4 regions of the Bacillus luti genome follow, and region 1 is predicted to be linked to each of the others. Evidence: predicted binding sites of a transcription regulator. Region 1 holds the regulator's gene; each other region holds the start of a gene.

What was found. The regulator Rex, encoded in region 1, represses fermentation and respiration genes when NADH is low (regulators of the CRP and FNR family bind a similar motif). The targets are predictions, from matches to a motif close to TTGTGAAATATTTCACAA.
Region 2: the regulator Rex is predicted to act here: its motif matches at 2,429-2,446, upstream of nirB (NADPH-nitrite reductase large subunit).
Region 3: the regulator Rex is predicted to act here: its motif matches at 4,336-4,353, upstream of hcp (hydroxylamine reductase).
Region 4: the regulator Rex is predicted to act here: its motif matches at 4,912-4,929, upstream of EUC40_RS22875 (lactate permease LctP family transporter).

The regions. Positions count from the first base shown of each region.
Region 1 is NZ_CP040336.1:4,860,905-4,868,818, forward strand. It holds gene groL (chaperonin GroEL) at 1-39, opposite strand, end outside; gene groES (co-chaperone GroES) at 78-362, opposite strand; gene EUC40_RS24410 (CPBP family intramembrane glutamic endopeptidase) at 763-1,512, shown strand; gene EUC40_RS24415 (YdiK family protein) at 1,509-1,697, shown strand; gene EUC40_RS24420 (redox-sensing transcriptional repressor Rex) at 1,727-2,356, opposite strand; gene EUC40_RS24425 (ABC-F family ATP-binding cassette domain-containing protein) at 2,544-4,469, shown strand; gene tsaD (tRNA (adenosine(37)-N6)-threonylcarbamoyltransferase complex transferase subunit TsaD) at 4,935-5,951, opposite strand; gene rimI (ribosomal protein S18-alanine N-acetyltransferase) at 5,951-6,394, opposite strand; gene tsaB (tRNA (adenosine(37)-N6)-threonylcarbamoyltransferase complex dimerization subunit type 1 TsaB) at 6,408-7,100, opposite strand; gene tsaE (tRNA (adenosine(37)-N6)-threonylcarbamoyltransferase complex ATPase subunit type 1 TsaE) at 7,081-7,554, opposite strand; tRNA gene EUC40_RS24450 (tRNA-Asp) at 7,729-7,804, opposite strand; tRNA gene EUC40_RS24455 (tRNA-Met) at 7,807-7,883, opposite strand; rRNA gene rrf (5S ribosomal RNA) at 7,896-7,914, opposite strand, start outside.
Region 2 is NZ_CP040336.1:3,058,329-3,066,242, forward strand. It holds gene exsG (exosporium protein ExsG) at 51-203, opposite strand; gene EUC40_RS15560 (excalibur calcium-binding domain-containing protein) at 412-1,365, shown strand; gene ric (iron-sulfur cluster repair di-iron protein) at 1,548-2,255, shown strand; gene nirB (NADPH-nitrite reductase large subunit) at 2,465-4,870, shown strand; gene nirD (nitrite reductase small subunit NirD) at 4,886-5,203, shown strand; gene EUC40_RS15580 (uroporphyrin-III C-methyltransferase) at 5,263-6,687, shown strand; gene EUC40_RS15585 (sirohydrochlorin chelatase) at 6,684-7,394, shown strand; gene EUC40_RS15590 (precorrin-2 dehydrogenase) at 7,387-7,860, shown strand.
Region 3 is NZ_CP040336.1:1,931,059-1,938,972, reverse strand. It holds gene EUC40_RS09930 (ABC transporter permease) at 118-867, opposite strand; gene EUC40_RS09925 (ABC transporter ATP-binding protein) at 868-1,629, opposite strand; gene EUC40_RS09920 (DUF1048 domain-containing protein) at 1,784-2,125, opposite strand; gene EUC40_RS09915 (PadR family transcriptional regulator) at 2,201-2,521, opposite strand; gene hcp (hydroxylamine reductase) at 2,986-4,272, opposite strand; gene EUC40_RS09905 (MFS transporter) at 4,545-5,570, shown strand; gene EUC40_RS09900 (glycoside hydrolase family 25 protein) at 6,187-6,924, opposite strand; gene EUC40_RS09895 (MazG nucleotide pyrophosphohydrolase domain-containing protein) at 6,959-7,240, opposite strand; gene EUC40_RS09890 (DUF3784 domain-containing protein) at 7,365-7,655, shown strand; gene EUC40_RS09885 (hypothetical protein) at 7,685-7,914, opposite strand, start outside.
Region 4 is NZ_CP040336.1:4,502,453-4,510,366, forward strand. It holds gene EUC40_RS22850 (FecCD family ABC transporter permease) at 1-692, opposite strand, end outside; gene EUC40_RS22855 (ABC transporter substrate-binding protein) at 865-1,830, shown strand; gene EUC40_RS22860 (peptide MFS transporter) at 2,210-3,595, shown strand; gene EUC40_RS22865 (acid-soluble spore protein H) at 3,638-3,817, opposite strand; gene EUC40_RS22870 (ArsR/SmtB family transcription factor) at 3,971-4,258, opposite strand; gene EUC40_RS22875 (lactate permease LctP family transporter) at 4,977-6,596, shown strand; gene aspA (aspartate ammonia-lyase) at 6,636-7,914, opposite strand, start outside.

The DNA.
Region 1 (7,914 bases):
ACGACGTGCTTCTTCACTAAATTTAATATCTTTTGCCATAATAATTGACCCCCTTGGATTGTTTAAGATTTATATAATTAACCGATAACCGCTAAAATGTCACTTTCACGTAAAATCAAGTACTCTTTACCTTCGTATTTCACTTCAGTACCTGCATATTTTGAGAAGATGATAAGATCACCTGCTGCTACCTCTAAAGCAACACGCTCACCATTTTCAAGCACTCGACCAGTACCTGCTGCAACAACTTTACCCTCTTGTGGTTTTTCCTTTGCAGTGTCTGGTAATACAATACCACTTGCTGTTTTTTCTTCTGCTTGAACAAGCTCAATTACAACGCGATCACCTAATGGCTTTAGCATGAACAATAACCTCCTCATTGTGTTATGTAAATTTTATTTATTAGCACTCAAGTCACCCGAGTGCTAACACACTTATAATAATAAATAATCTCAATTTCTTTTGCAAGTAAAAAAATCATAATTTTTTCGCAAATTACTATATATACTTTTCTATATAAAATCCTTCTTCTACTAGCTTTATCATATGAATCGTTGTTTCTACTCCTCGTATGTTACAATATGAAAGACACCCTAAGTTGTTTTCGCTATACACACAACTTTTTCCTGTCTTCTACTTTAATTTCCAATACAAATTTACAAAAAAATCATAATTCAAATGAAAGTTTATATCGTAGGTAGCATATTACATGTTATCCTGCCTTATCTCATACACTAGAGTTAGAAAGGATGGTTAAACCATTTGAAGAAACAATATTGGTGGATTATCGTTACATACATTTTAATGCAGTTATCATCAATTGCTGGATTACCACTTCTCCTAAAAACTGGACTTTATGATAACAGGGGATTTACTAGAGAGGAGAAATTCCAGCTCATAACTGGCCACTGGGCAATCATTAGCTTCTTTATTGCATTATGTATCGTACTTTGGTTACTTAGAACAGACATTCGCGACAGGCATTTAGATACGATGCGCTCTTCTGTTCCAGCTACAGTTGGATGGATTTTCATCGGGTTCTTCTTAGCCTTTTTCTCACAAAGTATCGCTGGTATGATTGAAATGTATTTACTAGGTATTAAACCTGGATCTGAAAATACAGCAAGGCTTATGGACATCGCAAGAACAACACCTTGGTTCCTTATTGTTGTATCTATTATAGGACCAATTTTAGAAGAAATCGTATTTAGAAAAATTTTATTTGGTACACTTTATAAGAAGTTTAACTTCTTTATTGCCGCTATCATTAGTTCTCTTGTATTTGCGGCGATTCATTTTGATTTTACTCACTTATTGGTATACACTGCTATGGGACTCGTATTCGCCTTTTTATATGTAAAAACGAAACGTATTATCGTTCCAATTGCAGCTCATGTTGCGATGAATACATTCGTCGCACTCGCTCAAATTGCAGTAAGCAATGAGCAAATTCAAGAAATGATTAAAGAAGCTGAAAAAATGCAAGGCTTTATCGGAGGATTTTTAGTATGAGAAACTCACCATTGTTCATGGCTGCATTGTACTTCCTTCTCGGATGTATCTTTACACGTTTCGCCATTACGAACGTAACAGATACAATCTGGAATATGTGGACAATACTATTTGCAGTTATGGCGACAATTGATTTTAATTTGGCGCTTCGCCTTATATTAGTTAAATTCACACAGAAGAAATAATAAAACGCAGAGGTCGCTTCCTCTGCGTTTTATTGTGGATAATTTTTCAAAAAGTAAACGAGTGTTTGTAACTCTACAGCTAAATCAATATGATGAATTCTTATATTCTCTGACACATTTAAGCGTGCTGGTGTAAAATTTAAAATACCGTGCACGTTTGTTTCTGCCAATCTATCTGCTACAGATTGCGCTACTGTAGCGGGTACTGTTAATATCGCCACTTGTATATCAGTTGATAAACGTTCTTCTAATTCATCTAAATGATATACAGGAATGCCTCCGATTTCTGTTCCAACTTTCTCTTCACTAACATCAAATGCCATTTCAATCTTTGTATTATTGTTTTTCGTGAAATTATAATGTAAGAAAGCGGTCCCTAAATTACCTACTCCAATAAGCGCTACACGTGTTATATCATCTTGATCGAGTGTTTCCCGGAAAAATGATAATAAATAATTTACATTATATCCATATCCTTTTTTCCCTAACGCTCCAAAATACGAGAAATCTCTTCGAATCGTTGCGGAATCAACCTTTACCGCTTCACTCAATTCGGCTGATGAAACACGTTGCTTACCAGAAAGAGATAAGTTTTGGATAAATCGATAGTATAGAGGCAATCGCTTAGCAGTGGCTTGTGGAATTTTCTGCTGATCCATATAACCTCTCCTCTCTTCCTATCTTGATTCATATACTTTAATCAAATACAGAAGTTTAGCACTCATTAAATTCCTTGTATAATAGAAAGAAGAAGTATTCTCTCTGTATTTTAAACTATACACTATTTTTAGTATGATTGAGAAATATAAACATGGCAAAGTTAAGAAATTATTTGAGGTGAAAACATTGATTTTATTACAAGTAAATGGACTTTCGAAATTATACGGTGCAGAAACGATTCTTGCAAACATAAAATTGGAAGTGCAAACGAAAGATCGTATCGCATTAGTCGGACGAAATGGAGCCGGGAAATCTACATTATTAAAAATAATTGCTGGGGAGTTATCTCATGATGGCGGTGAAATTATAAAACCGAAAGATGTCTCAATGGGATATTTAGCTCAAAATACCGGATTAGAAACGTCGTTAACAATTTGGGATGAAATGTTAACCGTCTTTACGCACTTGCAGCAAATGGAGACAAAACTTCGAAGGCTTGAGCAAGAGATGGGAAAAGAAGAAAACTTTTCAAACGCAGCTATATACGAAAAATTATTAGCTGATTATGATCAATTGCAATTAGACTATAAAGACAAAGGTGGTTATCAGTACGAAGCAGACATTCGCTCGATTTTAAGCGGTCTTGGCTTCCCAGTTGAAACACATCAGACGACAATCTCTACTTTAAGCGGTGGACAAAAAACACGATTAGCTCTCGGTAAACTATTATTAACGAAACCAGACTTACTTATTTTGGACGAGCCTACAAACCATTTAGACATCGAAACATTAACATGGCTTGAACAATATTTACAAGGCTATCCTGGCGCGATACTAATCGTTTCACATGACCGTTATTTCTTAGACAAACTCGTTACACAAGTATATGAAATTTCGAATAAAGAAAGCAGACGATTTGTTGGGAACTACAGTAAATATTTAGACTTAAAATCAGCTTTATACGAGCAAGAAATGAAGCGTTACGAAAAACAACAAGATGAAATCGCTAAGCTTGAAGACTTCGTCCAAAAGAATATAGCTCGTGCATCTACGACGAAGCGCGCACAAAGCCGCCGTAAACAATTGGATCGAATGGAATTATTAACAAGACCATTAGGTGATTCTAAGTCAGCATCATTCCACTTCGACATCGAAAAACAAAGTGGGAATGATGTTTTACAAGTAAAAGATGCAACTATTGGCTATGATGCAGATCCGATCATTGAACATGTAACTATGCGCTTAACACGCGGGGATAGCGTTGCTTTAGTTGGACCAAACGGAATTGGGAAATCCACATTGTTAAAGTCCATTGTGAATAAGTTACCATTATTAAATGGTGATGTTTCTTTCGGATCTAATGTATCTGTTGGTTATTACGATCAAGAACAAGCCAATTTGACATCTTCTAAGCGCGTGTTAAATGAACTATGGGATGAATATCCACTGCAACCTGAAAAAGAAATTCGCACAATACTAGGCAACTTTTTATTCACAGGGGATGATGTACTGAAGCCAGTATCTTCTCTTAGTGGTGGACAAAAGGCTCGATTAGCTCTCGCAAAACTTATGATGCAAAAATCCAATTTATTAATTCTCGATGAGCCGACAAACCATCTTGATTTAAATAGTAAAGAGATTTTGGAGAATGCTTTAATTGATTACCCTGGAACTCTTCTATTCGTTTCACATGACCGCTACTTTATTAATCGCGTAACAACAACTGTTGTTGAGTTATCAACAGAAGGTGCACAGGAGTATTTAGGGGATTACGATTACTACGTTGAAAAGAAAAATGAAATGATTGAACGTGCAGAGCTTGAACAGGAAGAAAATGACGTACCTGTTCAAAAGGTCGTTGCACAAGAAAAGTTAAATTATCTAGAAGAAAAAGAACGTAAAAAACTAGAGCGTCAACGCACTAGAAAAATTGAAGAACTGGAACAAAGTATCGTAGAATTTGAAGAAGAAATTGCTACGTTAGAAGATCAGCTTTGCTTACCAGAAATATATGCTGATTATGAAAAGGCTAGTGAAATTACAACTAAAAAACAAACACTACAAGAACAACTTGAAGCTTGTATGGCAGAATGGGAAGAACTACATTTATAAAAGCATTTCAATAAGAAGGGTGTCTCATAAGTCGAGATTTTTGACTATGCGACATCCTTTTTGTTTTCTAGCAGAAATCAACTTCATCGTACATAAACATTTTTTTGAATATGTCTATCGTAACTTGAACTATATCAACGATTCGACACCAAGTATCGATTTACCGACAAAGTTTGACATCCGTACCAATTCGCAAATTAAAAGAAGATTATCTCGAAATATCTTTTCAGATATTCACCATCATTTTATTTCCCGAAAAAGGATATATTCAAAGGTCAGACTTCATTCCGTTTATCCACAATGTTATACACATATCCACCTTTAATATATAAACATAGAAACAACTTTTCCACATTATCCACAACCCAAGAAAAAGTTATTAACATTTTATATACACAGTAAAAGCCACATTATCAACAGATAATATGGCTTTTATCCACAAGCTGTGGTTAATTTTGTGTATAACTATGCTTCAATATCTAATCCTGGATTTGCATTTAAAGCTAATGTCGCACGTTTTCCTTGTTCATATGCAATTGTACCTGCCGCTGCAATCATTGCTGCATTATCTGTGCATAAGAATAATGGCGGAATAATTAGCTCAATGTTTTCTTTTTGTGCAAATTCTGCTTCTAAACGTGCACGAAGCCCTTTATTTGCGGCCACTCCACCAGCAAGAAGCACTTGCTTTACGTTATATGCATCCGCTGCACGAGACGCTTTCGTTACTAGTACGTCAATTACACTCTCCTGAAAACTTGCTGCTAAATCTTCTGGTGCAATTTCTATACCGCGTTGTTTTGCGTTATGCACAGTGTTGATAACTGCTGATTTCAATCCACTAAAGCTGAAATCATATGAATCAGGTTCTAGCCATGCACGTGGTAAATCAATGGTTGGCTCTCCTTCATGTGCAAGACGATCAATATGAGGCCCCCCTGGATAAGGCATAGATAACGTACGAGCTACTTTATCATATGCTTCTCCTGCTGCATCATCTCGTGTTTCACCAATTACTTCAAATGAACCGTGTTCTTTCATATAAACAAGCTCTGTATGCCCACCAGATACAACAAGTGATAGTAGAGGGAATTGAACTTCTTTTACTAAACGATTCGCATAAATATGGCCAGCTATATGATGGACACCAACTAGAGGAATATCATGCGCAAAGGCCACCGCCTTCGCTGCATTTACTCCAATTAGAAGTGCTCCAACTAAACCAGGCCCTTCAGTTACAGCAATTGCATCAATATCATCAAATGTGATATTTGCTTCTTTTAAAGCTTCTTCTAATACAACTGTAATTTCTTCTACATGATGACGAGATGCAATCTCTGGTACAACCCCGCCAAAACGTTTATGACTTTCAATTTGTGATGCAACGACATTCGCAATAATTTCCGTTCCATTTTTAACAACCGCTACTGCTGTTTCATCACAACTTGTTTCAATACCAAGTATAATCGTATTTTTTTCCATTATATATTCACCCACATTACGAGACCATCTTCCTGATTGTCTGCATAGTATCGTTTACGAATTCCACCATTTTGAAATCCGTATTTTCTGTATAACTGTTTTGCTACTTCATTTGATACACGTACTTCAAGTGTCATCGTTTTTACCCCTAGATCTTTCGCTTCAGAAATAACTTCTTTCAATAAAGCATCCCCTAGCTTTTGACCTCTGTATTCTGGCAAAATAGCTATGTTTGTTATATGTGATTCATCAATAATTATCCACAATCCACAATAACCAATTACACGACCATCTTTTTCTAACACAACATAATGTGCATGTTCATTCATCGTTAACTCACGGCGAAAGGCATCTGCAGTCCAAGGAGTTGCAAAAGATGCTTCTTCAATAGCTACAATTTGAGCGATATCATCGAGTTTCATCTTTCTAAGTATCATATCCATCCTCTGCAGGCTCCTACTTATTTTGACTTTCTAACCACTTTGTTTCAGCTTCAGCTAAACGAAGATAACTAGGAACAAATGAATGTACATCTTGTTCTTCTTTTTGTAATCCTAAGAACGCTAGCTCACTCGGTCTTGGGTTATTTTTAGTGAAAGGAGCAAATACAGCTTGATCACCTAAATGTTCTATGATGGTTTCTTTATGCAACTTAACATCATTACCAATAAATAAAACACGCTTTCCTGTATCTTTTAACATTTGCAACCAGTCTACAATAAGGATGATTCGGTCTTCTTCTATAGAAGTCAAATTCTCTCCTTCATATGTATATAAACCCGTATAAATTTGTCCACGTCTTCCATCGAATAAAGGACAGATTAACCCATTAAAATTGGCTCCATTTGCAGCGACTACTTCTAAGCTTGATACACCTACAATTGGTATTTGAAGAGACCACGCTAATGTTTTTGCGGCTGTGACCCCTATGCGAACACCTGTATATGAACCAGGTCCGGCGGCTACAACAATTTTAGTTAATTCTTTCGGTTTTACACCACATTCTTTTAATAGTTGCTCCACAGCTGGCATAAGACGTACAGAATGGTTTTTTGTTAAATTTGTAATGATTTCCCCAATCACGTTTCCTTCCTCAATAAGGGATACACCCATTACGTAATTTGAAGTATCAATTGCTAGTACTTTCATCTTGTAATAGCTCCTCACATAATCTAATATAGCGATCTCCAATTGGCTCGAGTACAATTTTTCTCGTGTCATCTCCAGCATGGAATAAACTAATTTGTAACTTTTCATTTGGTAAATATGCTTCTATTAAATGAGCCCATTCTACTACTGTGATTCCTTCACCATAGAAATACTCATCAAAACCTAAGTCCTCTTCACTTTCCGCTAAACGATACACGTCCATATGATATAACGGTAATCTTCCTCTATATTCTTTAATAATATTAAAGGTAGGACTATTTACAACTCTTTTCACTCCAAGACCTTTTGCTAACCCTTTTGTAAAGGTCGTCTTGCCAGCTCCAAGATCTCCTTCTAAAATAATTACATCTTGTGCCTTTACAAGTTCACCTAATCTTTCTGATAATCTTTGTGTTTCCTCAGAAGATTTTGTTTTTACTTCATATTTACTCACAGACTTCACCTACTTTATTCACAATGTTCTCTGCTCTTTATTATACAGGTTTTAAATATATAAAAAAGTCCTTAGGAGTAGTCCTAAGGATAGTTTGACTGTCTTTATTAGTTTTTTGTTAAAACAAATAAAAAAATACGAAACAACTTGTTTCGTTCTTTTCTTTATATAAAATGGCGGTCCCGACCGGGGTCGAACCGGCGATCTCCTGCGTGACAGGCAGGCATGTTAACCACTACACCACGGGACCATTGGTTGCGGGGACAGGATTTGAACCTGCGACCTTCGGGTTATGAGCCCGACGAGCTACCGTGCTGCTCCACCCCGCGATGATATAAATAGCTTGGCGACGTCCTACTC
Region 2 (7,914 bases), 1.8 Mb from region 1:
GTATAAGTAGAAAGAGGCTTGTCCTCCCCTTTCTACTATAGGGATTTAAATTAAGAACATCTTGGTACACCAAAAGCTAAAAACAATCCTGCAACTCCCGCTGTAATCGGTACTTTTAACGTAATCACATCGTCCACCTTCGTTACTAAAAAGTACGCATTACCTTCTTGTAGTACACAATTTACTAACAATTGAAATTCCATTCAGCTCCCCTCCTTTCAATCGATATACTATAATCTATGAATTTTATTTCAAAAAGTAATAGGATTTATATCTATTTTTCTTTATATACAGAATAAATGTTTATAAGTCTATTAAAAACATCAATTTTCTAAATTTATATAAAACGTGTAATATCCAATAAGTTCCTATATAATCAATAGTGAAAATCTTACAAATGGAGGTATGAAAATGGCTATTTTGAGTAATATTGGTGTAGCTTTATTTTTAATTGCTATCATTCTTTTAATCTTATGCATCGTTTCATTCTTTAAGAAAACTGGAAAAGCAAAACAATATGGGCGTCCTACCGTTATTCTATTTATGATTTCTATCATGTTAATAACGACTGGCACAACAAAATCGGAACACCCAGTCGCCGAGTTTTTTTCTACTTTAAGTTTCATTCTATTTATCTTCTTCCTTATTCTTGCAATATTATCTGTTATTAAGAAAACAGGTGTAGCAAAAAAACAATTTATTATTACAGCTGTTTTATTTGTCCTATTTGTTACATTCTCAAGTATTTCAGCTCCCTCTTCTGAAAAAACAACAGCAACTAACCAAAAAGTTGCCTCAAACAATGAAGAACAAAAAGATAGCGAACAGAAAAAAGAACTAGAAAAGAAAGAAGCGGACGAAAAAGTTCGTAAACAAGAAGATGAAAAACGTAAAGCCGATGAACTAGCTCGTAAGCAAGAAGATGAGAAACGCCAGGCTGATGAACTAGCTCGTAAGCAAGAAGATGAAAAACGCCAGGCTGATGAACAGGCTCGTAAACAACAAGAAGAACAAAAGCGTCTGGCTGATGAACAGGCTCGTAAACAGCAAGAAGAACAAAAGCGCCTGGCTGATGAACAGGCTCGTAAACAGCAAGAAGAACAAAAGCGCCAAGCTGATGAACAGGCTCGTAAACAACAAGAGGAACAAAAACGCCAAGCTGATGAACTAGCTCGTAAACAACAAGAAGAACAGCAAAAAGCTCAGCAGGCCCAAGCACAACCAGCTGCGGGAAATGCTAGTAATACATACTACAAAAATTGTGCTGCAGTAAGAACTGCTGGGAAAGCCCCTCTATATAAAGGGCAACCAGGATATAGCTCTCATCTTGATCGTGATGGCGATGGAGTTGCATGCGAAAAATAGTAAAAAAGAAGCTTAATAGAAGCTTCTTTTTTTATTGTAACGTCTTACATTTACTACCTCTTTCTCTTTTTAGACGAGTTCTCAAAAATGACACATATTAAGTGATTTATATCACCACACTCATTTTAATTTATTGCTATTCTTGGTTTAGTTATCACAATAAACTTTATGGAGGCATTCATATGGAACATACATTTACTGAAACTTCTATCGTCGGTGAGATTGTTACACAATTTCCAAAAGCTAGTGATCTTTTTAAATCATATAGAATAGACTTTTGTTGTGGCGGTAATAAGCCACTGATTGATGCAATTCATGAAAGAAATTTATCAGCAACAGAAGTACTGACAGAGTTAAATACGCTTTATCATAATACGAAACTCTTAAATGAATCTGAAATAGATTGGAAAAACGCTTCTTATCGCGAATTGATTGATTATGTAATTAATAAGCATCATGGCTATTTAAATGAAGAATTACCACAGTTAAGCCCTTATGTAACGAAAGTATTACGCGTTCATGGGGCAAGTCAGCCTCATTTAGCTCAAATTCATAAGCTATTTCATGAACTTAAAATGGAATTAGAGCAGCATTTAATTAAGGAAGAAACGGAAGATTTCCCATTAATTTTAGAATTCGAACGAAATCCAACTGATGAAAACTATGCAAAGTTACGTAAAGTAGTAGATGAACTAGAAAGTGAGCACAATCATGCCGGAAATATTATAAAAGAACTTCGTAAAGTGACTAATGACTTTACTCCTCCAGAAGGAGCTTGCGGCACTTATCGACTTGTTTATCAACGCCTTGAAGCGCTCGAGTCTGATTTATTTGAGCATATTCATTTAGAGAATAATATTTTATTTCCTCGTGCAATTACACGAGCATAAATATAGCGCAGGACATGAGTAAAAATACTCATGTCCTGCTTTTTCATTTTGCGAAAAATATCCACCTCCCCCTCACACAAATCCGAATTTTAACAATTTGTGAATTATTATAAAGATGTGATAAATATCACATCTCCCCCTTTTTTGATTTTCTATAATAAAAATATAATCCTTTGTTCAATATTTCACATAAAAAAGGGGAAACGAAAATGAAAAAACGTTTAGTTATGATCGGAAATGGTATGGCTGGCATACGTTGTATAGAAGAAATACTAAAACATGATAGTGATTTATATGAGGTTACTATTTTTGGAGATGAACCGCACCCAAACTACAATCGCATTATGCTCTCTCATGTTTTACAAGGCAAAACAAATATGCAAGATATCATTATGAATGAATACAGTTGGTATGAGGAAAACGAAATAACCTTGCATGCAGATGAAAGAGTTCAGAGTATTAACCGAGAAGAAAAAATCATTATCACAGAAAAGAATCGTACTCTTACATATGACAAACTCATTGTCGCAACAGGTTCTAGCGCTTTTATTTTACCTGTTGAAGGTTCCACCCTTCCTGGTGTAACGGGATTTCGAACTATTGAAGATACACAATTTATGATTGATATCGCTAAAGAAAAGAAAAAGGCCGTTGTCATTGGTGGTGGATTACTTGGTTTAGAAGCAGCAAGAGGTCTTATTGACTTAGGAATGGACGTACATGTTGTTCATTTAATGCCTAGCTTAATGGAGCAGCAACTAGATACGAAGGCCGCTTCTCTTCTGCGCGAAGATTTAGAAGCACAAGGCATGAAGTTTCTAATGGAAAAGAAAACTGTAAAAATTCTTGGGACAGACCATGTTGAGGGCATTCAATTTGAAAATGGTGAAGTTGTAGATTGTGATTTAATCGTAATGGCTGTCGGAATACGCCCAAATACGCAAATAGCAAGAGATGCTGGTTTACTTGTCAATCGCGGCATTGTAGTCAATGACTGTATGCTAACAAATGATGAATCCATTTATGCAGTTGGTGAATGTGCAGAACATGATGGTATCGCATATGGACTTGTTGCCCCTCTCTATGAACAAGGCACAATATTAGCGAAACATATAACGAATTTACAAACGAATGGATACACGGGCAGTATCGTTGGTACGCAATTAAAAGTTGCTGGTTGTGATTTATTCTCTGCTGGCCAAATTTATGAAGATGATCAAACGAAAGCAATATCAATCTTTGATGAATGTAAACGTTCCTATAAAAAAGTATTAATTCGTGACAATAAAGTCGTTGGTATCGTTTTATACGGGGATACTGCTGATGGTACACGACTCTTTAGTATGTTAAAGAAAGAAGAAGATGTACAAGAATATACAACCGCTTCCCTTCTTCACAAAGCTGGTGAAGAAAGTGAACTTGACGTTGCTACAATGAGTGCGGATGACACAATTTGTGGATGTAATGGTGTTACGAAAGGTACAATCGTTCATGCCATTTTAGAGCAAGAGTTAACTACTTTTGAAGAAGTTAAAGGATGTACGAAAGCCGCGGGATCTTGTGGTAAATGCCGTCCGCTTGTGGAACAAGTTTTATCTCATACACTCGGAGATGCCTTTGATGCTTCTGCGCAGTCTGCTGGTATGTGCGGATGTACAAGTTTATCACGAGATGAAGTCGTAGCGGCCATTCACGAGAAAGGTTTAAGATCTCCAAAAGAAGTACGGAATGTTCTTGGTTTTGTACATGAAGATGGCTGTTCGAAATGTCGTCCTGCTTTAAATTACTATTTACGTATGGCGATTCCAGAAGAATATGAAGATGATAAAGCCTCCCGTTTCGTTAATGAAAGAATGAATGGTAACATCCAGCACGATGGGACATTCTCTGTTATTCCACGTATGTACGGAGGCGTTACAACAGCTGATGATTTAATGAAAATTGCTGAAGTTGCAAAAAAATATGACGTCCCTCTTGTGAAAATTACAGGTGCGAGCCGAATCGGCTTATATGGTGTAAAAAAACAAGATTTACCTAACGTATGGGCTGACTTAAATATGACTTCGGGATATGCGTATTCAAAATCGCTTCGTAATGTAAAATCATGTGTTGGTTCTCGTTTTTGCCGTTTCGGTACGAAAGATTCATTAGGACTTGGTATGCTCCTTGAACAATCATTAGAAATAGTAGATACACCTCATAAAATGAAGATGGGTGTAACTGGCTGTCCGCGTAACTGTGCGGAAGTATTGACGAAAGATTTTGGCGTTGTTTGTGTCGAAAATGGATACCAACTTTATATTGGCGGAAATGGTGGTACAGAAGTACGTGAAGCTGATTTTGTAATGATTGTCCCTACTGAAGATGATGTCCTGCGCATCGCTACAGCTTACATGCAATATTATCGTGAAACTGGTATTTACGGAGAGCGTACTGCCTACTGGACAGAACGTTTAGGCTTCGATCACATAAAAGAAATACTACAAGATGCGAGTATGGTTACTACGCTAAATGCACGCTTCCAAACAGCTCGTAGCACATATACGGAAGCATGGGGACAAGCATTAGAAACGAAATCATTAAAAGCGATGTATGAAGTAGAAACTGTGAAATAAGGAGCCGTGATCTAAATGATACAAACGAAAGAAAAAATAAAAGTTATGCGTGCAGAAGACCTTCCTATACAAATCGGTAAAGAGGTGCAAATGAAAGGTATGTCTATCGCTCTATTCCGTCTTTCAAATGACGATATTCGGGCTGTAGAAAATCGTTGTCCTCATAAAAACGGACCGTTAGCAGAAGGAATTGTATCTGGTGAATTCGTCTTTTGTCCACTACATGATTGGAAAATTTCATTAATAACAGGTGAAGTTCAAAAACCTGATGACGGCTGTATTCAAACGTACGAGGTAGAAATTATTGATGGTGATATTTATATATACATGTAATTTACAAAAGGAAGCCTCCCCCTGGCTTCCTTTTAAATAAAAATAGATGAGGTGCGATTATGAACGGATATGTATATTTAGTTGGTGCAGGACCAGGTGATGAAGGGCTTATTACAAAGAAAGCGATAGATTGTTTAAAACGTGCAGATATCGTTTTATATGACCGTTTATTAAACCCTTTCTTTCTTAGTTATACAAAAGAAACATGTGAACTTATTTATTGCGGAAAAATGCCAAAGAATCATATTATGCGACAAGAAATAATTAACGCCCACCTTCTTCAATTTGCGAAAGAAGGAAAAATCGTTGTTCGATTAAAGGGCGGAGATCCATCTATTTTTGGCCGTGTTGGTGAAGAAGCAGAAACTTTAGCAACAGCGAACATTCCGTATGAAATTGTACCAGGTATTACATCTAGCATCGCCGCTAGTAGCTATGCAGGTATCCCCCTCACCCACCGTAACTACAGTAATAGTGTAACTTTACTAACTGGGCATGCAAAAGGTCCTTTAGCCAATCATGGAAAATATAATTCATCCCACAATAGTGACACAATCGCTTACTACATGGGTATAAAAAACTTACCTACAATTTGTGAAAACTTACTACAAGCAGGAAAAAAAGACGATACGCCAGTAGCAGTCATTGAATGGGGTACAACTGGTAAACAGCGCGTTGTCACAGGAACACTTTCAACCATTGTGCCTATCGTCAAAAACGAAAATATTTCTAATCCATCAATGACAGTTGTTGGTGATGTCGTTTCCTTACGTAATCAAATCGCTTGGAAAGAACGTACACCATTACATGGTAAAAAAGTTTTATTTGCATCCGCAACAAATAAAACAAGTTTAATGAAGCAAAAATTACAAGAATCCGGTGCAGAAATATATCAAATTCCAACTTTCAAAAAGAAAGAATACACATTAACCTCTGAACAAATCAATGAAATTTTTAACGTTGATCGCCTTGTATTTTGTTCAGCTGAAAGTGTAGAAACCTTAATGCGATCATGCAGTAAATATCATAAAGATATTCGTTCCTTACACGTGGAATTTCAATTTATGAACCTTTCTGTTCAAGAAAAGCTTATGCAGTATGGATTGTTAAGTAAACCAGCACAATTTTCTTCTCAGTCTACTATTTATTTAGGTCGAAACATTAACCGAATTGCTTTTATTCAAGAAAAAATTGGTGCAGGATTCTACATGATGACTCATGAGTATACAATTGATCATCGCTTCGATGAAATTCATTCTCGTATGCTTTCTGAATTTTCATGGGATAGCATTGTATTTGAAGGACGTGCTTCCATTGATACATTTTTAGCAGAAATAAAACGCCTTGGCTTTATCGATATTCTTACTCTCCCATTCTCGTATACCGACATTCCAACTTTACACTATGCGAATAAAGTCGGGTTTCATAATGTAGATAAGCAATTACAAGACATTATTATGAAGAAAGACATGGTGAGACAATGAAAGGAATTGTATATGTTGGACACGGGAGCCGACTCCAAGAAGGTAACAATCAATTCATTCACTTTATTCAATCTGTTATGAAAGAACGTAACGAAAGAATTCAAAAAATAGCTTTTTTGGAACTAACAACACCTACTATTTCAGATGCAGTTACAGAAACAATACTAGAGGGCGCAACCGAAATAATGATTGTACCTGTTTTATTATTTGCAGCAGCTCACTATAAACGTGATATACCTTTTGAGATAGAGAAAATGCAAAAGAAATATCCATATATCACATTTTCAGTTGTACCACCTTTTAGTACACATTCACATATGGTGGAACTTGTAGTGAAAAGAATACGTGAAGCTATGCCAATGCAAGAGAGTAGTATTTTACTCGTAGGGCGAGGCAGTAGTGATCCACAGCCGATACATGAATTACAACAAATCGGAGCAGCTGTCGAACGAAAACTCGGTATGCCAGTATGTTGCTCCTTTTTAACGAAAGGAACGCCCTCTTTTACTGCTGAACTCAAGGCTATAACATCGACTGCGTCCCATGTATATGTCATGCCGTACCTTCTCTTTACCGGATTGTTGCTTCAGAAAATTAAGTTGCATACAAAAAAATATGATCACGTTACGACTTGTAACTGCCTTCAATTTGATACATACATGAAATTAACATTGTTAGAACGAATGGAGGAATGTGTGTATGTATAACATGTACCCTCTTATGCTTAATCTAAATAAAAAGGTGGTTGTTATCATTGGTGGAGGTAAAATCGCATATCGAAAAGCGTCTGGATTAAAAGATACAGGCGCTTTTGTCACCGTTGTCAGCCCAAAAATTTGCGAGGAAATGAAGGAGCTTCCTTATATTACCTGGAAGCAAAAAACTTTTTCTAATGATGATATTAAAGATGCCCACCTTATTTATGCAGCTACAAATCAACATGCTGTAAATATGATGGTCAAACAGGCCGCCCATGATTTTCAATGGGTTAACGTTGTAAGTGATGGTACAGAATCATCATTTCACACGCCTGGTGTCATCCGAAATGGTGAATATGTTGTAACGATTTCAACTTCAGGTAGGGATCCATCGTTTACGAAGCGTATGAAAAAGGAATTAACATCTATACTTCCTAAACTTATAAAAAAGCTTTCTCGTACTCACAAATTGTAATCTATCACTTAGCTAAAATAGTAATTACCTTTGGACAAACGTTTTTTAGAAACG
Region 3 (7,914 bases), 2.3 Mb from region 1:
TCTAAAAAATTTCCTTCTCGCTGAATTAAATGGACCATATAAAAAGAAAAGCACGGAAAATCTTCCGTGCTTTTCTTTTTATATATATTATTCCGATAAATCCAGTTACCTCGATACTTACCCTAACTGACGTTTAAATGCTTTACTAGCGAAGAAGTAAGAAATAATCATTATGCCTACGCACCAAGCGAGTGCAATCCAAATATCGTTACCAACAGTTCCTTCATATAATAGAGCACGAATCGCATTCACGATTGAAGTTACAGGCTGATTCTCAGCAAACGCACGAACAATTTTTGGCATCGTTTCGGTAGGTACGAAGGCCGAACTAATAAACGGAAGAAAAACGAGTGGGTACGAGTATGCTGTCGCCCCTTCCATAGACTTTGCTGTCAGCCCTGGAATGATAGCTAGCCATGTCAGCGCCAGCGTAAACATCCCAAGTATCCCAACTACCGCGAGCCAATCTAGAATATTGGCGCTGGAACGGAATCCCATTAAGAGTGCAACAAGGATAACAACCACGATAGTAAGCACATTAGCAACAAGTGAGGTTAGTACGTGAGCCCACAATACTGACGAGCGTTTGATAGGCATCGTAATAAAACGTGCCATAAGTCCGCTCTTTATATCCGTAAATAATCGGACAGAAGTGTAAGCTACACCGGATGCGATAGCCATCAGTAAGATTCCTGGCAATAAATAATTAACGTAGTTATCCGTTCCTGTCTGTATAGCGCCGCCAAATACGTAAACAAACAACAGCATCATCATAATCGGCGTAATCGCTACCGTAATAATCGTATCCGGACTGCGCATAATGTTGCGCATTAAACGACCTAGTAATACTCCTGTTTTGCTTTTCATTTACATCTCCTCCTTTTTGCCGATGATTGCAAGGAATATTTCTTCCAATGTTGGCTGTTTCTCGATATACTCCACTTTTGCTGGTGGGAACATCTCTTTCAGCTCGGTAAGAGTACCAGTCGTAATGATTTTTCCGCCATGCAATATAGCAATACGATCCGCCAGTTGTTCTGCTTCCTCTAAGTATTGAGTCGTTAGCAAGATTGTTGTGCCTCCGCCGGCGAGTTCCTTAACCGTATCCCATACTTCGATCCGCGCTTCAGGATCAAGCCCTGTCGTTGGTTCGTCGAGAAAAATAACTGCTGGCGTCCCAATCAAACTCATAGCAATATCAAGTCGGCGTTTCATCCCTCCCGAATACTGGTCTGCCCTTTGGTTTGCTGCATCAGTCAGGCTGAATCTTGCAAGCAAATGGTCAGCGACTTGAGCTGGATTGGAAATCCCGCGCAACTTGGCAATCATTATCAAGTTTTCTCTCCCAGTAAGCATACCGTCTAAAGCTGCGAACTGCCCTGTCAAACTAATACTTTGCCGAACATGATCCGGTTGACGCTGAACATCAAAACCACAAATACTTACTTCACCACCATCTTGCTTCATCAGCGTCGAAAGGATATTGACCGTCGTCGTCTTGCCAGCTCCATTTGAGCCTAGCAGCGCGAAAATTTCACCACGCTGCACCTCAAAATCCACTCCCTTTAACACTTCTTTATCTTTAAAAGATTTTTTTAACTCTTTTACAGAAATCGCTGTATTACTCATACTTGTTCCCCCTTATAAAATTAAATTACCTACACCCTCTATTTAGTATCACTGATATTCTGTATTACTTAGTAGTGGTTGAAAATATAACTGAATAGCGATGGCAACAGTTCACATTTATAACCAGCTAATCAGTCGGTATTACTTATTGTATTTATTTTTTTCTCAATTTCTTCATGATACTTTCATTTAAATCTTCACGATACTTAGAGACATATGTTTTAGCGTTTGCCACTAGTTCATCAGCAAACGATGCTACATCCTCCCCAGTAATGTCTAGCACTTGTCTGCCTTCTGCTGCACCATTTTCAAACAAATCGATCAATTCATACTGTATGTGCAGCATATCCATCCCGTTACCTGCTGAAAAATTCCACATGTAGTTTTGAATTTTCTTAAACACAAACTGGTAGTCTTCTGGCAGAGCCTCAACTCGTGCCATCATCATTTTGTACTCTTTTTTATCACCAATTAATTTTTTGAACATTTCCAACATCTTATTTTCCTCCTTTTTTATAAAGCAGAACAAGAAACTCTCCAAATATGAGACGGAACATTTTATATTATGAGGCTAGTTTGACTTCAAGACGTTAATTTTTGAAGATACAAAATCCCATTTTTTCCAAAACAATTCAAGCTCCAGACGGCCATCCTCATTTAATGAATAAAACTTACGAGGCGGTCCCATATCTGATGGTTTCTTTTCAATATTCACAAGCTTTTTCTTTTCTAATCGTACGAGGATGGTATAAACCGTTCCTTCTACTACTTCGGTAAACCCAAGATCATTCAGGTGACGTGTAATCTCATAGCCATACGTTTCACGGCGGCTAATGATTTCCAGCACACACCCTTCCAGTGAACCTTTCAGCATTTCAGTTAAATTTTCCATGTTCTGATCCTCCTTTACCCCCTATTCTGTCTGACTTATATTCAGTATTACAGAGTACTAAGGCGAATTTTTTACCGAATAGATTTTGAGAAACCGCACTATTCAGTATTACTTATTACAACTACATTGTATGACTAAGTAGCGGTAGATGTCAACTGATTTTCAAAATTTTTCTAAAATCAACTATTACCTATTGTTTATTGAAAATTTTTTGAGAAACAACACTACTCAGTATTACCTATTACAAGTACATTGTATGACTGAGTAGTTGTAAATGTCAACTTGATTTTTATATTTTTCTAAAATCAACTATTACCTATTAGATACAGCCAATTTTCTTTCTGAAGAAATTTCTCCACATCCCTACCCCGCTAAGAAAAGAAAATACTCCAAAACAAATATTCTACATTTTTGTTTTGGAGCGCTATACTATACCGAAATTAATAAGTCAGATTATATTTTTGTTACGATAACATCATATCCATATCTTCTGCTGCAGTTGTAATTAGTTTTAAACCAAATGTTTCTTGTAATACATCAAGCACACCAGATGAAATAAATTCAGGCGCCTTTGGACCGATGCGTATGTCTTGAATACCAAGACTAAATAGCCCCAGTAAAATAGCAACCGCTTTTTGTTCAAACCATGATAGGACAATGCTTACTGGCAATTCGTTCACTTCACATTGGAAAGCATCAGCTAGAGCGGCCGCTATTTTCACTGTAGAAATTGAATTATTGCATTGGCCTAAGTCAATGTAACGCGGAATCTCCGTACCAGGTACCATACCGTAATCCACATCGTTAAAGCGGAATTTCCCGCAAGAAGTTGTTAAAATAACTGTTTCTGGCGGAAGTGACGTTGCTAATTCACGATAATATTCTCCGCCTTTTCCGGGAGCATCACAACCTGCGATAACAAAGAAACGCTTAATCTTTCCTTCTTTTACTGCCTCAATAATTTCAGGAGCTAATGATAATACTGTATTATGATGAAACCCTGTTACTAACTGTTCATCCGACTCCATATGTACTTCTGGAAGTTCTAGCGCTTTTTGAATCAATGGTGCAAAATCATCATTTTTAATTTTTTGTACACCCTCTAAGCCTGCAATATCATATGAAAAGAATCGATCAGAGTATGATCCTTTAATTGGCATAACACAATTCGTTGTCGCTAATATGGCACCTGTAAATTTTTCAAAAAGACGTCGTTGATCATACCATGCCTTACCGATGTTTCCTTTTAAATGCTTATATTTTTTCAGCTGCGGATAACCGTGTGCTGGTAACATTTCAGAATGAGTATAAATATTAATTTCTTTTCCTTCTGTTTGCTTTAACAATTCTTCTAATGCAAATAAATTATGACCAGTAACTACAATTGCTTTACCTTCTACATGGTTTTGTGTAATTTGAACAGGCTCTGGAACACCAAAGTGATTCGTATGTGCCTCATCTAACAACTCCATTACTCGTAAAGCTGCTTTGCCAACTTTCATAGCCATATCAATATGTTCTTGTTCATTAAAATTAGAATTTGTTAATGTCATATACAACGCTTCTTGCGTCGTAGCATCTACAAATGCATCTGTATACCCTAGCTGAGCAGCATGTGTACGATAAGCAGCGATTCCTTTTAATCCAAACACAATTGTATCTTGCAAACTTGCAATTGTTTCATTTTTACCACAAACACCTATTACTTTACATCCGCCTGTTGGCGTTTGTTCACATTGATAACAAAACATATCATCCCACCCTCTCCCAATCATTCCTTACAACCTAAGCATAATGCCCATTGAGGAAAAAGGATGTGACATCAATCACAATAATATGTATAAATTTGTGACAGTTCACATTGTTGACATAATATTTTTACTGTCTTCTTATATTAATACTTGGTGATCATTTATTCGCATAATGTATCGGATCACTTTTAAGGAATACAAATATCATATCCATCTAACATTTCACAAATTTTTCCTTACTAATGGTACAATTAAAGTTATGGAGGGATAGCATGGTATATATGATGTTTTATTACGGAATACTGTTTCTTATACTTGGTATTGCAGTATTTCTGTTTATTATGGCTGGGTCACGAAAAATTAGGAATAAAAATCTTTCATTCGTATTGATTGGTTTAGGGGTAAATATACTTGCAAGTCCAGTGGCACTTTTTATAGGAGTGATGGCAACAGATTCTCCATATAGTACTAGACTAGATTTTTGGAAAGGTTTTTTCTTTATTCAAGGAATACCTCTTTGCTTACTACTAATAGCTTTCATTTGGTGGCTTATTCGCCCGCCAAAAGTAACGGTTCAAACGAGTATTGAAAAAGAACTTGAACAAAATAGTAAAAGCACTAAGAAAAAAGCCACACGGAGACGTCACATTACTGCCTTACGTATCGTAATTCCAATTATTTTAGTAGTAGGCTGTTTGTCTTACATTTTGTATTTATACGACATTACACTTAAAAAAAGTCATTCTCCAAATAATAAAAATACGATTAAAGTAGTGAAACTAGATTCAGACTCTTCTCTTGATCCCACTCCCGTCAGAATTAAATACGGCTTATGGGAACATTTTGACACAAGTATTGCAAATGACGGGGAACGTCTCGACTCCTCAGATGTCTCCATAGATTGGAAAAATGATTATGAGGCAACAATAACGCTACGAGAAAAAGAATCCGTACCTGAAGTTGTGGAATTTAACATATCAAATAAATCCAATGGTCCTGTTTTTAAGAAGGTACAAAAAGTGGTCAGTTCCTTTACCTTTCAAAAAAGTGAATCTCCCAATCTCATAAATATTATCGAGCTTAGAGAAACAATAAAATCAAAAGGGCCAAGTCCCAGCTCAACTGTAAGAATCTATTATGGGAAAAGAGGTAGCATTTTAGAAAAATATAAAGAGGTCACTCTTAAGGAAATGTATACGACAGACAACTTCAATATCAATTGGAGACACGATGAACAAGTACAGGTAGATGTATTAGAAGAAAATGTAGTAACAGCTACTATCGTGATTGATTTATAAAAAAGAAGAAAATCAATCACGATAACTGGTTCATACACGCTTAATAAATTATCATACATAAGTTTTCGCAATACTAGTAGAGGAAGAGTAACAGAGCCGCTCGATCCCCTGTTAAAAAGGCATTATGAGAAACCTCTTTATTTACAATACATTTACACTATCTTAACATTATTTACATTATTTATATGATATATTTATACTTAAGAAATTCCATATACATTTTATCTTTATGATCTCTTATCTAATCGATAAACAGATCATGTTATATTTTTATAACAGGGGTGAATTAGAATGACTGAAACTTTAAAAACACTTATAATGCTTGATGTTACTTACGTTATTATAGGAATTATGACGGTACTAGTATTTGTATACTTAGAATTAAAATCTCAGTAACGTATGCTGGCGTAATCGAGAGCTTCAGCATTTAAATATAGTTAGAAGAAAGAGATGGGGAAATTATTTTCTCCATCTTTTTTGTATTCCAAAAATTTCTTAAATCACCAATAAGCTTCGGCATTATTTTATTTTTTGTTTCTTACTTCAACACATAGTTATTATCTATAATAGACAATTCATTTCCAAAGCTTGTTCCGTCTTTTCTTACATATTTTTGTTAATCTTTCATTCCATAATTCTCAAACTCTTTCGCATTCCCATAAAATACATTCAAATCAATATACTTTTCTTTTCCATTATAGCCTCTTAATTTTCCACGGTTTGTGTATTGCCAAAACGTCCAATTTCTTTTATCGGATATACTCGGTTTCGTAAGTACACTACGAATCCAAATATCACATTGAGGATATACATCCTTTATGTACAAATCGTACGCCTCTTGAGTTGCATACAATATTACTTTCTTGTCATAATGTTTTTCTAGTATTTTCACCATTATTGACAACTCTTTCGTAACATTTTCACGCTTTGGAGGATCGTCTTTTTTATTAGCGTAAAACTCAACATCTATTACAGGAGGCAACGCTCGTTCATTCTTTGGAACAGTTCGTATATATTGCTCTGCTTGCGTTTCACCCTTACTATCAAAACTAAAAAAATGATACGCTCCAGTGCGCATACCTGTCTTATTCGCACTCGTCCAATTTTTCGTAAAGTACTCATCCACAAACGCACTCCCTTCAGTAGCCTTTATAAACGCAAACTTCATATTTTGCTTTTCAAACTCTCCCCAATCTATCTCCCCTTGATAAGATGCGACATCTATCCCTTTTATTTCATACTTATCCGCACTTAATTGATTTGGAATAAATATTCCTTGAAAAACTAAGTAAGCTAAAACACCCATAACACTAATTAAGATAAGAGCTCCTCTAATAATAAGCTTCTTTTTCATTCATATCCCTCTTCTTTACAAATTAAAACTCAACTTACCATTCACGCTCTTTATTAATCATCATTTTTTCTTTAAACGCCTTCTCTAAATCAATTTCTAACTTATTGGCTAAATCACATATATTCCAAATTACATCAAACATTTCTAAACCAATTTCTCGTTTTGAATCTTGTATTTTATCACGCTTTAATATTACCTCTGCCAACTCACCTAATTCTGCCATTGCATACATCGTACGTTCTTCAATTGTTGTATCTTGAAACCCTTTTTCTTTACTGAAATGTAATACGTACCTCTGGAATTCCGCAATGTTCATATGTAATCTCCCTTCATCACAAATACTCTGTTTTTCTATTACACTTAAAATCAAAATTGCATTTTGTTAAATTATAACATTCATACTATAATTTATTTATAGTCCATTAATGGAGGTGTTTTCAATGACTCTCTTCGCTTCCCCATCATTATTCATAGTAGCAATCATTTCATTTACACTCGCTTATTTCATCGGAGTTAAACAATACACTTGGCTCTTATCAGGATTCAATGAACGCCGTGTGCCTGATAAGATGAAGTTATCAAAAATAGTGGGGCTTTATAATTTAACTGCCGGCGTTATCGCCACAATTGGCAGTGTCTTCACTACTCCTAATGCCAAAATCTTATTTCCTATCATTATAATTGGCCACGTTATAATCGCTGCCTATGTAAATACACGTATGGTGCAATGAAAAAAGACCATCCAATCGGATGATCTTTTTTATAATTTATCGACATATTGCTTCGCTTCTAATAAGGAAAACCCAAAAGCCTCTCTTACTCTCTTAACTGCCTTAACTTTTTTTCCTTCTTCCATAAGCTGACGTAATTCTTTGTTAATCTCAGCTTTATTAATTTCAGGTTCTCTTTCTACAATCCCCATTTCTTTCGTGATTAATTGTAATTTATCTTCCATCCGCTTTAAACGTGCATCATTTTTCTTTTCAATTC
Region 4 (7,914 bases), 360 kb from region 1:
CCAAGTCCTTTCGCGACGTCTTCCCCCATCATCAATGTATTTACTTTCCCTGCCATCATAATAGATGCAATCCAGCCTATTAATAAATATGGGAATACAGATTGTAAAATTTCTAACTTTCTTCCTTGCACAGATCCAGCAAGCCAAAATAATACTTCTTCAAGCGCCTTTTCATTTAACACAAGTAATCCTTGTGTTAATGATGAAAATAACGCACTAATTGCGACCCCTGCTAATGTTAACTTAAGAGGCGTTGTCCCTTCTTTTCCTAAAGAACTAGAAGCAAATACAAGTACAGCTGCAACTGCTGCCCCTAAAAAGGCAATCCACGTGAAAGCTGATAATGATGTCACGGAAAAAATAACAATTGCTACAACTATGAAGAAAGCAGCACCTGAATTTAATCCAATAAAATCTGGAGAAGCAAGCGGATTCTTCGTTAAAGTTTGCATAAGACAACCTGCAATGGCTAAACTAGCACCAACACTAGCTGCAATTAACGCCCTTGGAAGACGCACATTTTGAATAATAATATGTTCATTGGAACCATTAAAATGGAAAAAAGCATCTAACGCTAATTTCCAACTCGTATTTGTATATCCGAAAATAATACTTCCCCAAATACAAGTAATGACTGCAATGATCCCAACAAATAATCCAATCCATTTTGCTTGATTTGTTTTTAATAACATGCAGCGTTTCCCCTTCAATGTATAATGATACGTTGTAAGTGTATTTCAACTTAATTCTCATTGTCAACGGAAATGAGAATTATTTTCAACCGTATATATTGACAATCAAAAGATAAAGGCTTAATATCATGCTTGCTATTGAAAAAACTTCTCAGTATGTAGGGGGTACATAATGAAATTCATGCAAAAGAAATCGTTTACAGTATTTGTATTTTTACTAGCCTTTTCACTACTTTTAAGCGCTTGTGGAAAGTCAAATACGAAAGAAGAAACAAAAGAAAATACTAAAAAAGAAATGATTACTGTGGAACATGCTATGGGTAAAACAGAAGTTCCTGCTGATCCAAAACGTGTAGTCATTTTAACAAATGAAGGAACTGAAGCTTTACTGGAATTAGGTGTGAAACCCGTTGGGGCTGTAAAATCTTGGACTGGTGATCCTTGGTATCCACATATTAAAGATAAAATGAAAGATGTAAAAGTTGTTGGTGATGAAGGACAAGTAAATGTTGAAACAATCGCTTCTTTAAAACCAGACTTAATTATCGGGAACAAAATGCGCCACGAAAAAGTGTACGAGCAACTAAAAGCAATTGCACCTACCGTGTTCTCTGAAACATTACGTGGTGAATGGAAAGATAACTTCAAATTTTATGCAAAAGCATTGAATAAAGAAAAAGAAGGTCAAAAGGTTTTAACTGATTACGAAAAACGTACAAAAGACTTACAAGGAAAACTTGGTGATAAAGTTAATCAAGAAATCTCTATGGTTCGCTTCATGCCTGGTGATGTTCGTATTTATCACGGTGATACATTCTCTGGTGTTATTTTAAAAGAGCTTGGATTTAAACGTCCTGGAGATCAAAACAAAGATGATTTTGCAGAGCGTAACGTATCTAAAGAGCGTATTTCTGCAATGGATGGCGATGTATTATTCTATTTCACATTCGATAAAGGCAATGAGAAAAAAGGATCTGAACTAGAAAAAGAATATATCAATGATCCTCTATTTAAAAATTTAAATGCAGTGAAAAATGGTAAAGCATACAAAGTTGACGATGTTATTTGGAATACAGCTGGTGGTGTAATGGCTGCTAACCTACTATTAGATGATATCGAAAAACGATTTGTTAAATAATATGTTTCTAACCAGCTCCCCTTCTATGGAGCTGGTTATTTTCTATTTCACGTAAATGTCATATTATTTCGTTTTGTATTTTTATTCCCAATATGTTATATTAAAAAAGTAAATAAATATATTTTCTCTATATCAGAATAAATATTTTAATCTAAATTTTCTGATTAATCATTATTTTATTTTCTTTTAGAATTCAATTATTACATTTGAAAACGCTTATTATATAGTTTTCAGGGAAAAATACAGTAACGGTTGAAGAAAAATAGAACTTTTTAGAAATTTTCTTTCTATTTCCATATAATTCTATTGACTTCTAAATATTTTGTGAATTAAAATAATTACATAAATATCCGTTATACAGGATTAGGGGGAAACAAAAATGGATGCAGCTTTAAAATTAGAAAAAGCTGGGGAACAACAATCACCAAAAAAACATCCACCAGGATTATATTTGTTGTTCTTAACAGAAATGTGGGAAAGATTTAGTTATTATGGAATGCGTGGCCTTTTAGTTCTTTATTTAACAACAGCTGCCGTTAGTGGCGGATTAGGATTTGATAAGGCATTCGCAGTGCAATTATATGGTACTTTTACAGCGGCAGTATATTTCATGCCAATTATAGGCGGATGGCTAACTGATCATTATATTACGAGACGTCATGCCATTACTCTCGGCGGAATTATTATGGCGATTGGTAACTTTGTACTATTCTCCATGAATACAAAAACAGGACTATTCCTTGGATTAGTACTATTAGTTATTGGTAATGGATTCTTCAAACCAAATATTTCTACACTGTTAGGTGAATTGTATAACGAAAATGATTCACGTCGTGACAGTGCATTTACTATCTTCTATATGGGTATTAACGTAGGTGCTTTCTTCGCTCCACTTATTTGTGGATTTTTAGCAGAAGATTTCTTTAAAACAAGCGTTGATGGCGTTATGGTTATGGGATATAAATACGGATTCTTAGCAGCTTGTATCGGTATGATTATTGGACAAATTGTTTTCAACTTATTAGCTCCTCGCTACCTTGGTACAGCAGGCACAACAGTTGTTGGTAAAAAAACAAAAAATCAACCTGCAATCGAAAAGAAACCTTTAACAAAACAAGAAAAAAATCGCACTTGGGCAATTGTAATTTTAACTTGTTTCGTAGTATTCTTCTGGGCAGGCTTTGAACAAGCTGGTAGTTCTTTAACACTTTATACAGATAAATTTGTTGATCGTACAATTTTTGGATGGGAAGTTCCAACATCTTGGTTCCAATCCGTTAATCCAGCGTTCATCGTACTACTTGCACCATTCGTATCTATGCTATGGTTAAAACTTTCTAAATCAAAGCGTGGCGATTTAAAAATACCAACAAAAATGGCATTTGGTATGATTTTACTAGGTATAGGTTACCTTGTTTTAACATTAGCGGTTCTAAAAACTGGAAGTAGTGAAGCTGATATAACTGTTAAAGCAAACTTATTATTCATCGTTATCACTTATATGTTCCATACAATTGGCGAACTATTCTTATCACCAATCGGTCTATCAATGGTAAGTGCAATTGCACCTGTTAAATTAGCATCATTACTAATGGGTGTATGGTTAGCTGGTTCAGGTATGGCTAACTGGTTAGCTGGTAAACTTGCTTCCTTTACACAATCATTAGGCTATCTTGAAGTATTTGCAAGTATTGGTATTATCGTTATCGTCCTAGGATTTGTACTTCTTCTCTGCTCTAAAAAAGTTGCAAGTATGATGGAATAACAAATAAAAAAGACGCTTCTAAAATTAGAAGCGTCTTTTCTATTACTTCTCTTCTAAAGCCGTCACGTCCACGTGAACGCTTTCTCCTGGATTAGATACATCATACACTTGAGCAATCCCTCTCTGCTCATCACAACTCTCAATCCATACTGGTACACCCTCATATGTAACATCAACTCTACTTGAAGAAGATAAGATTTGTTGTACACGTTTTACGTCCATTCTGTTATCCCTCCTTTTACTTACTACACTCCTTTCTATCTTTTCTTTTCCCTTTAGAATATATTCGATAAAGCAGTATGTTGATGAATAGTCTTTTCTTCCAAATAAAAAAAGACGTATATTCCACACGTCTTTTTCCATAATATTCAAATTTTAAGAAAATAATGTTTTCACTACTTCACTTACTTTATCATTATGAATTTGATAATACACTTCTAATCCTCGTCTTTCAAAGCGTACTACTTTATTTTGCTTTAATTTCGTTAAATGTTGTGAAACCGTTGATTGTGGGATTTCTAATACTTCCTGCAATTGCGTTACGTTACAAGTTCCACGTTGCATTAATTCCATTACTAGGCGTAGACGTAATGGATGCGCTAACGCTCTTAACATTTGTACATCTTCTTCTGAAATATGACATTCAAATTGATTTTGGCTCATAAAGTTCCCCTCGTTTTCGTTTTCGTTTTTATTTTCTTTTTATTTATTTATATATCTGTTCTTATATTTCCTGTTACGACATAACTTTATCAACCTAGAACGCTGAAAATTTTTTCCACTTTCATCAACAAAGAGTTCAGGAAAAATCCCTGCTGATTTTGAATATTATACTATATGATATAACGAAAAAGCAAAACAAAGGGCTATGAATACTTTGCTTACAAATGTTGTTTTATCAGGCTTTTTGTTATATTTTCACTTCATTGAAACGTATAGTAACGATATTGTAAAATACCGTCTATAATTGATAACCTTTCGTAAAGTGATTGAACCATACTTAACCTTTTTGTTACGATAAAAGGTATTTTCAGTAAAAAATGATAGCGTAATAAAAAAATAAATACTTTTTATTTCAATTAGTATTGTAATCAATTGATTGATTGCTGTTCAAAACTTCCTATTAAATACATACACCTCTCCTGTTAGATCAAACAGATACGTGCCATCTATCCAATTATAAAATGAAGCTTTACTCAGTGTGGGTTTTGTCTACTTTATGAACAAAATGTTACTTTTAACACTATTATGGAATAATTATACTTTTTTACGTTGACAATAGTGTTGAAGGAGAATATACTAAGCATGTAAGTTGATTGTGAATAGTTTCACAAATAATGTGAATTTCTTCACATATAAATAGATAGGAGTTGTCATTATTATGAGTACTTGGACACAAATTTATGACCCATTAAACAACATTTGGTTATCTGCACTAATCGCAGCACTTCCAATTTTCTGCTTCATCATTTGTTTAATGGGACTCAAAATGAAAAGTTACATCGCTGGGCTTTATAGTGTGATTGTCGCTATTATTCTTGCTATATTTGTTTATAAAATGCCAGCAACAGTAGCTGTAGCATCTGCCGGATTCGGTATTTTATCTGGATTTTATCCAATTTGTACTATCGTTATCGCAGCAATTTTCCTTTATAAATTAACTGTTAAAACAGAGCAATTCAATGTCATTCGTGATAGTATTTCAAGCATTACAAATGATCAACGTTTACAAGTATTATTGATCGCTTATTCTTTCGGTGCCTTCTTAGAAGGTGCAGCTGGTCTAGGGGTTCCAGTTGCTATCACAGCTGCCTTACTTGTAGGTATGGGCTTTAATCCATTAAAAGCAGCAGGTATTTGTTTAGTAGCTAACATCGCTGGTGGCGCAATGGGTGCTATGGGTATTCCAGTTACAGTACCAGCACAATTAACTGAACTTGATGCATTAACTATTGGTCGTCAAACTGTTCTTATTTTACCTTTCATTAGCATTATTTTACCTTTCTTACTTGTTTCAATGGTCGATGGAATTAAAGGTATTAAAGAAACTTGGCAAGGTATTCTTGTAAGTGGTGTTTCTTTCGCAATCACTCAGTTCCTTGTAACTTACTTCTTAGGTGCAGAACTTACTAATATTTTCGCAGCAGTTGTAAGTATGGTTGCTCTTGCTTTATTCTTACGTGTTTGGCAACCAAAATCTTCTGCTAAAGAAGAAAAACAGGAAGAAAAAGAATCTCATACATTCAATCAAATTTTATATGCTTGGTCTCCATTCGTATTCTTAACTGCATTCGTAACAGTCTTTAATTTAAAACCGATTAAAGCTTTATTTGCTCCGGATGGTGCACTAGCAAACTTAGTATTTAACATTCAGTTCCCTGGTCTTCATAATATGGTTATGAAAACTACACCTATTACAAAAGCAGATACACCTTTCGCAGCGATTTTCAAATTCGATGTATTCTCTTCTACAACTACTGCGATCGTACTAGCAATTATCGTTTCACTTATCGTTTACCGTGTAAAAGGTAAGATGGTTAAAGAATTAATGATCGAAACAATAAAAGAATTAAAAGCTCCAGTATATACAATTTGTAGCGTTATCGCTTTAGCTTACGTAGAGAACTACTCTGGTATGTCATCTACACTTGGACTTGCATTCTCTTCTACTGGTAATGCGTTCCCAGTTCTTTCTCCAATCTTAGGATGGATTGGCGTATTCATTACAGGTTCAGTAGTATCAAGTGGTTCATTATTCGCACCACTGCAAGCAGTAACTGCAGACCAGTTAAACATCGTTCCTTCTACACTCGTTGCCTTAAACGTAGTAGGTGGTACAATGGCAAAAATGGTTTCACCACAATCTGTAGCAGTTGCTTGTGCAGCAGTTGGACTAGTTGGTAAAGAATCTGCTCTATTTAAAACAGCAATGAAATATAGCTTAATTTTCTTAGCCGTTATTAGCTTACTTCAATTAAATGCTGTATTTAATATCTTTTAAAAATAAAACACCGATCCAAATGGATCGGTGTTTTTCGTATTACATTTTCTTATTCTTTAATAAAGAAGCTCCAGCAATTTCAGGATGCGTCATTTCGAATGGATCTAAAATAATATCCAATTCTTCTTCTGTCAGTACACCATGTTCTAAACATAACTCCCTAACAGATTTTCCTGTTTCAATTGCTTCACGCGCAATGCGAGATGCTGCTTCATAGCCAATATGAGGGTTAACTGCCGTAATAATTCCAACACTTTTCTCAACATATTGCTTCAGCAATTCTTCATTAGCTGTAATTCCTTTAATACAATATTCACGGAATACACGGAATCCGTTATTCATAATACTGATAGATTGAATTAAATTAAACACAAGTACAGGCTCCATTACGTTTAACTCTAATTGTCCTGCTTCTGACGCTAAGCAAATTGTATGATCATTTCCAATTACTTGGAAAGCAACTTGGTTAATTACTTCTGCCATAACCGGATTTACTTTCCCTGGCATAATTGATGAACCTGGTTGACGAGCTGGTAATTGAATTTCAGCTAACCCAACACGTGGTCCAGACGCCATAATGCGAAGATCATTTGCAATTTTAGACATATTCATCATACATACTTTTAGCGCTGCAGATACTTCTGTATATGCATCTGTATTTTGCGTTGCATCAACTAAATGCTCTGCACCAACAAGTGGGAATCCACTAAACACTCGTAAGTGTTTAACTACTTGTTCAATATACATAGGGTTTGCATTTAATCCAGTCCCAACAGCTGTCGCTCCCATATTTACTTCATATAGATGTTGACGAGACTGTTTAATTCTTTTTATATCACGCTCAAGTACGCGGCTATATGCTTCAAACTCTTGTCCAAGGCGAATCGGAACTGCATCTTGTAAATGCGTACGCCCCATTTTAATAACATGATCAAACTCTTTTGCTTTTTCACGGAAAGCAGAATGAAGTTCTTCCATTGTAATAAGAAGTTCTTCTAACATCATAAGAGTTGCAATATGAATCCCCGTTGGAAATGCATCATTTGTTGATTGAGCCATGTTCACATGAGTGTTTGGGCTAATTTTCGCATACTCACCTTTTTCGTATCCCATACGTTCTAGTGCTCTATTAGCAATTACTTCATTCGTATTCATATTAATGGAAGTCCCTGCCCCGCCCTGAATCGGGTCTACGATAAATTGATCGTGGAACTTTCCATCAACAATTTCTTGCGCTGCTTCTGCAATTTCGTGTCCAATATCTTTAGATAAGTAACCCGTATCCATATTCGCAAGTGCCGCCGCTTTTTTCACAATC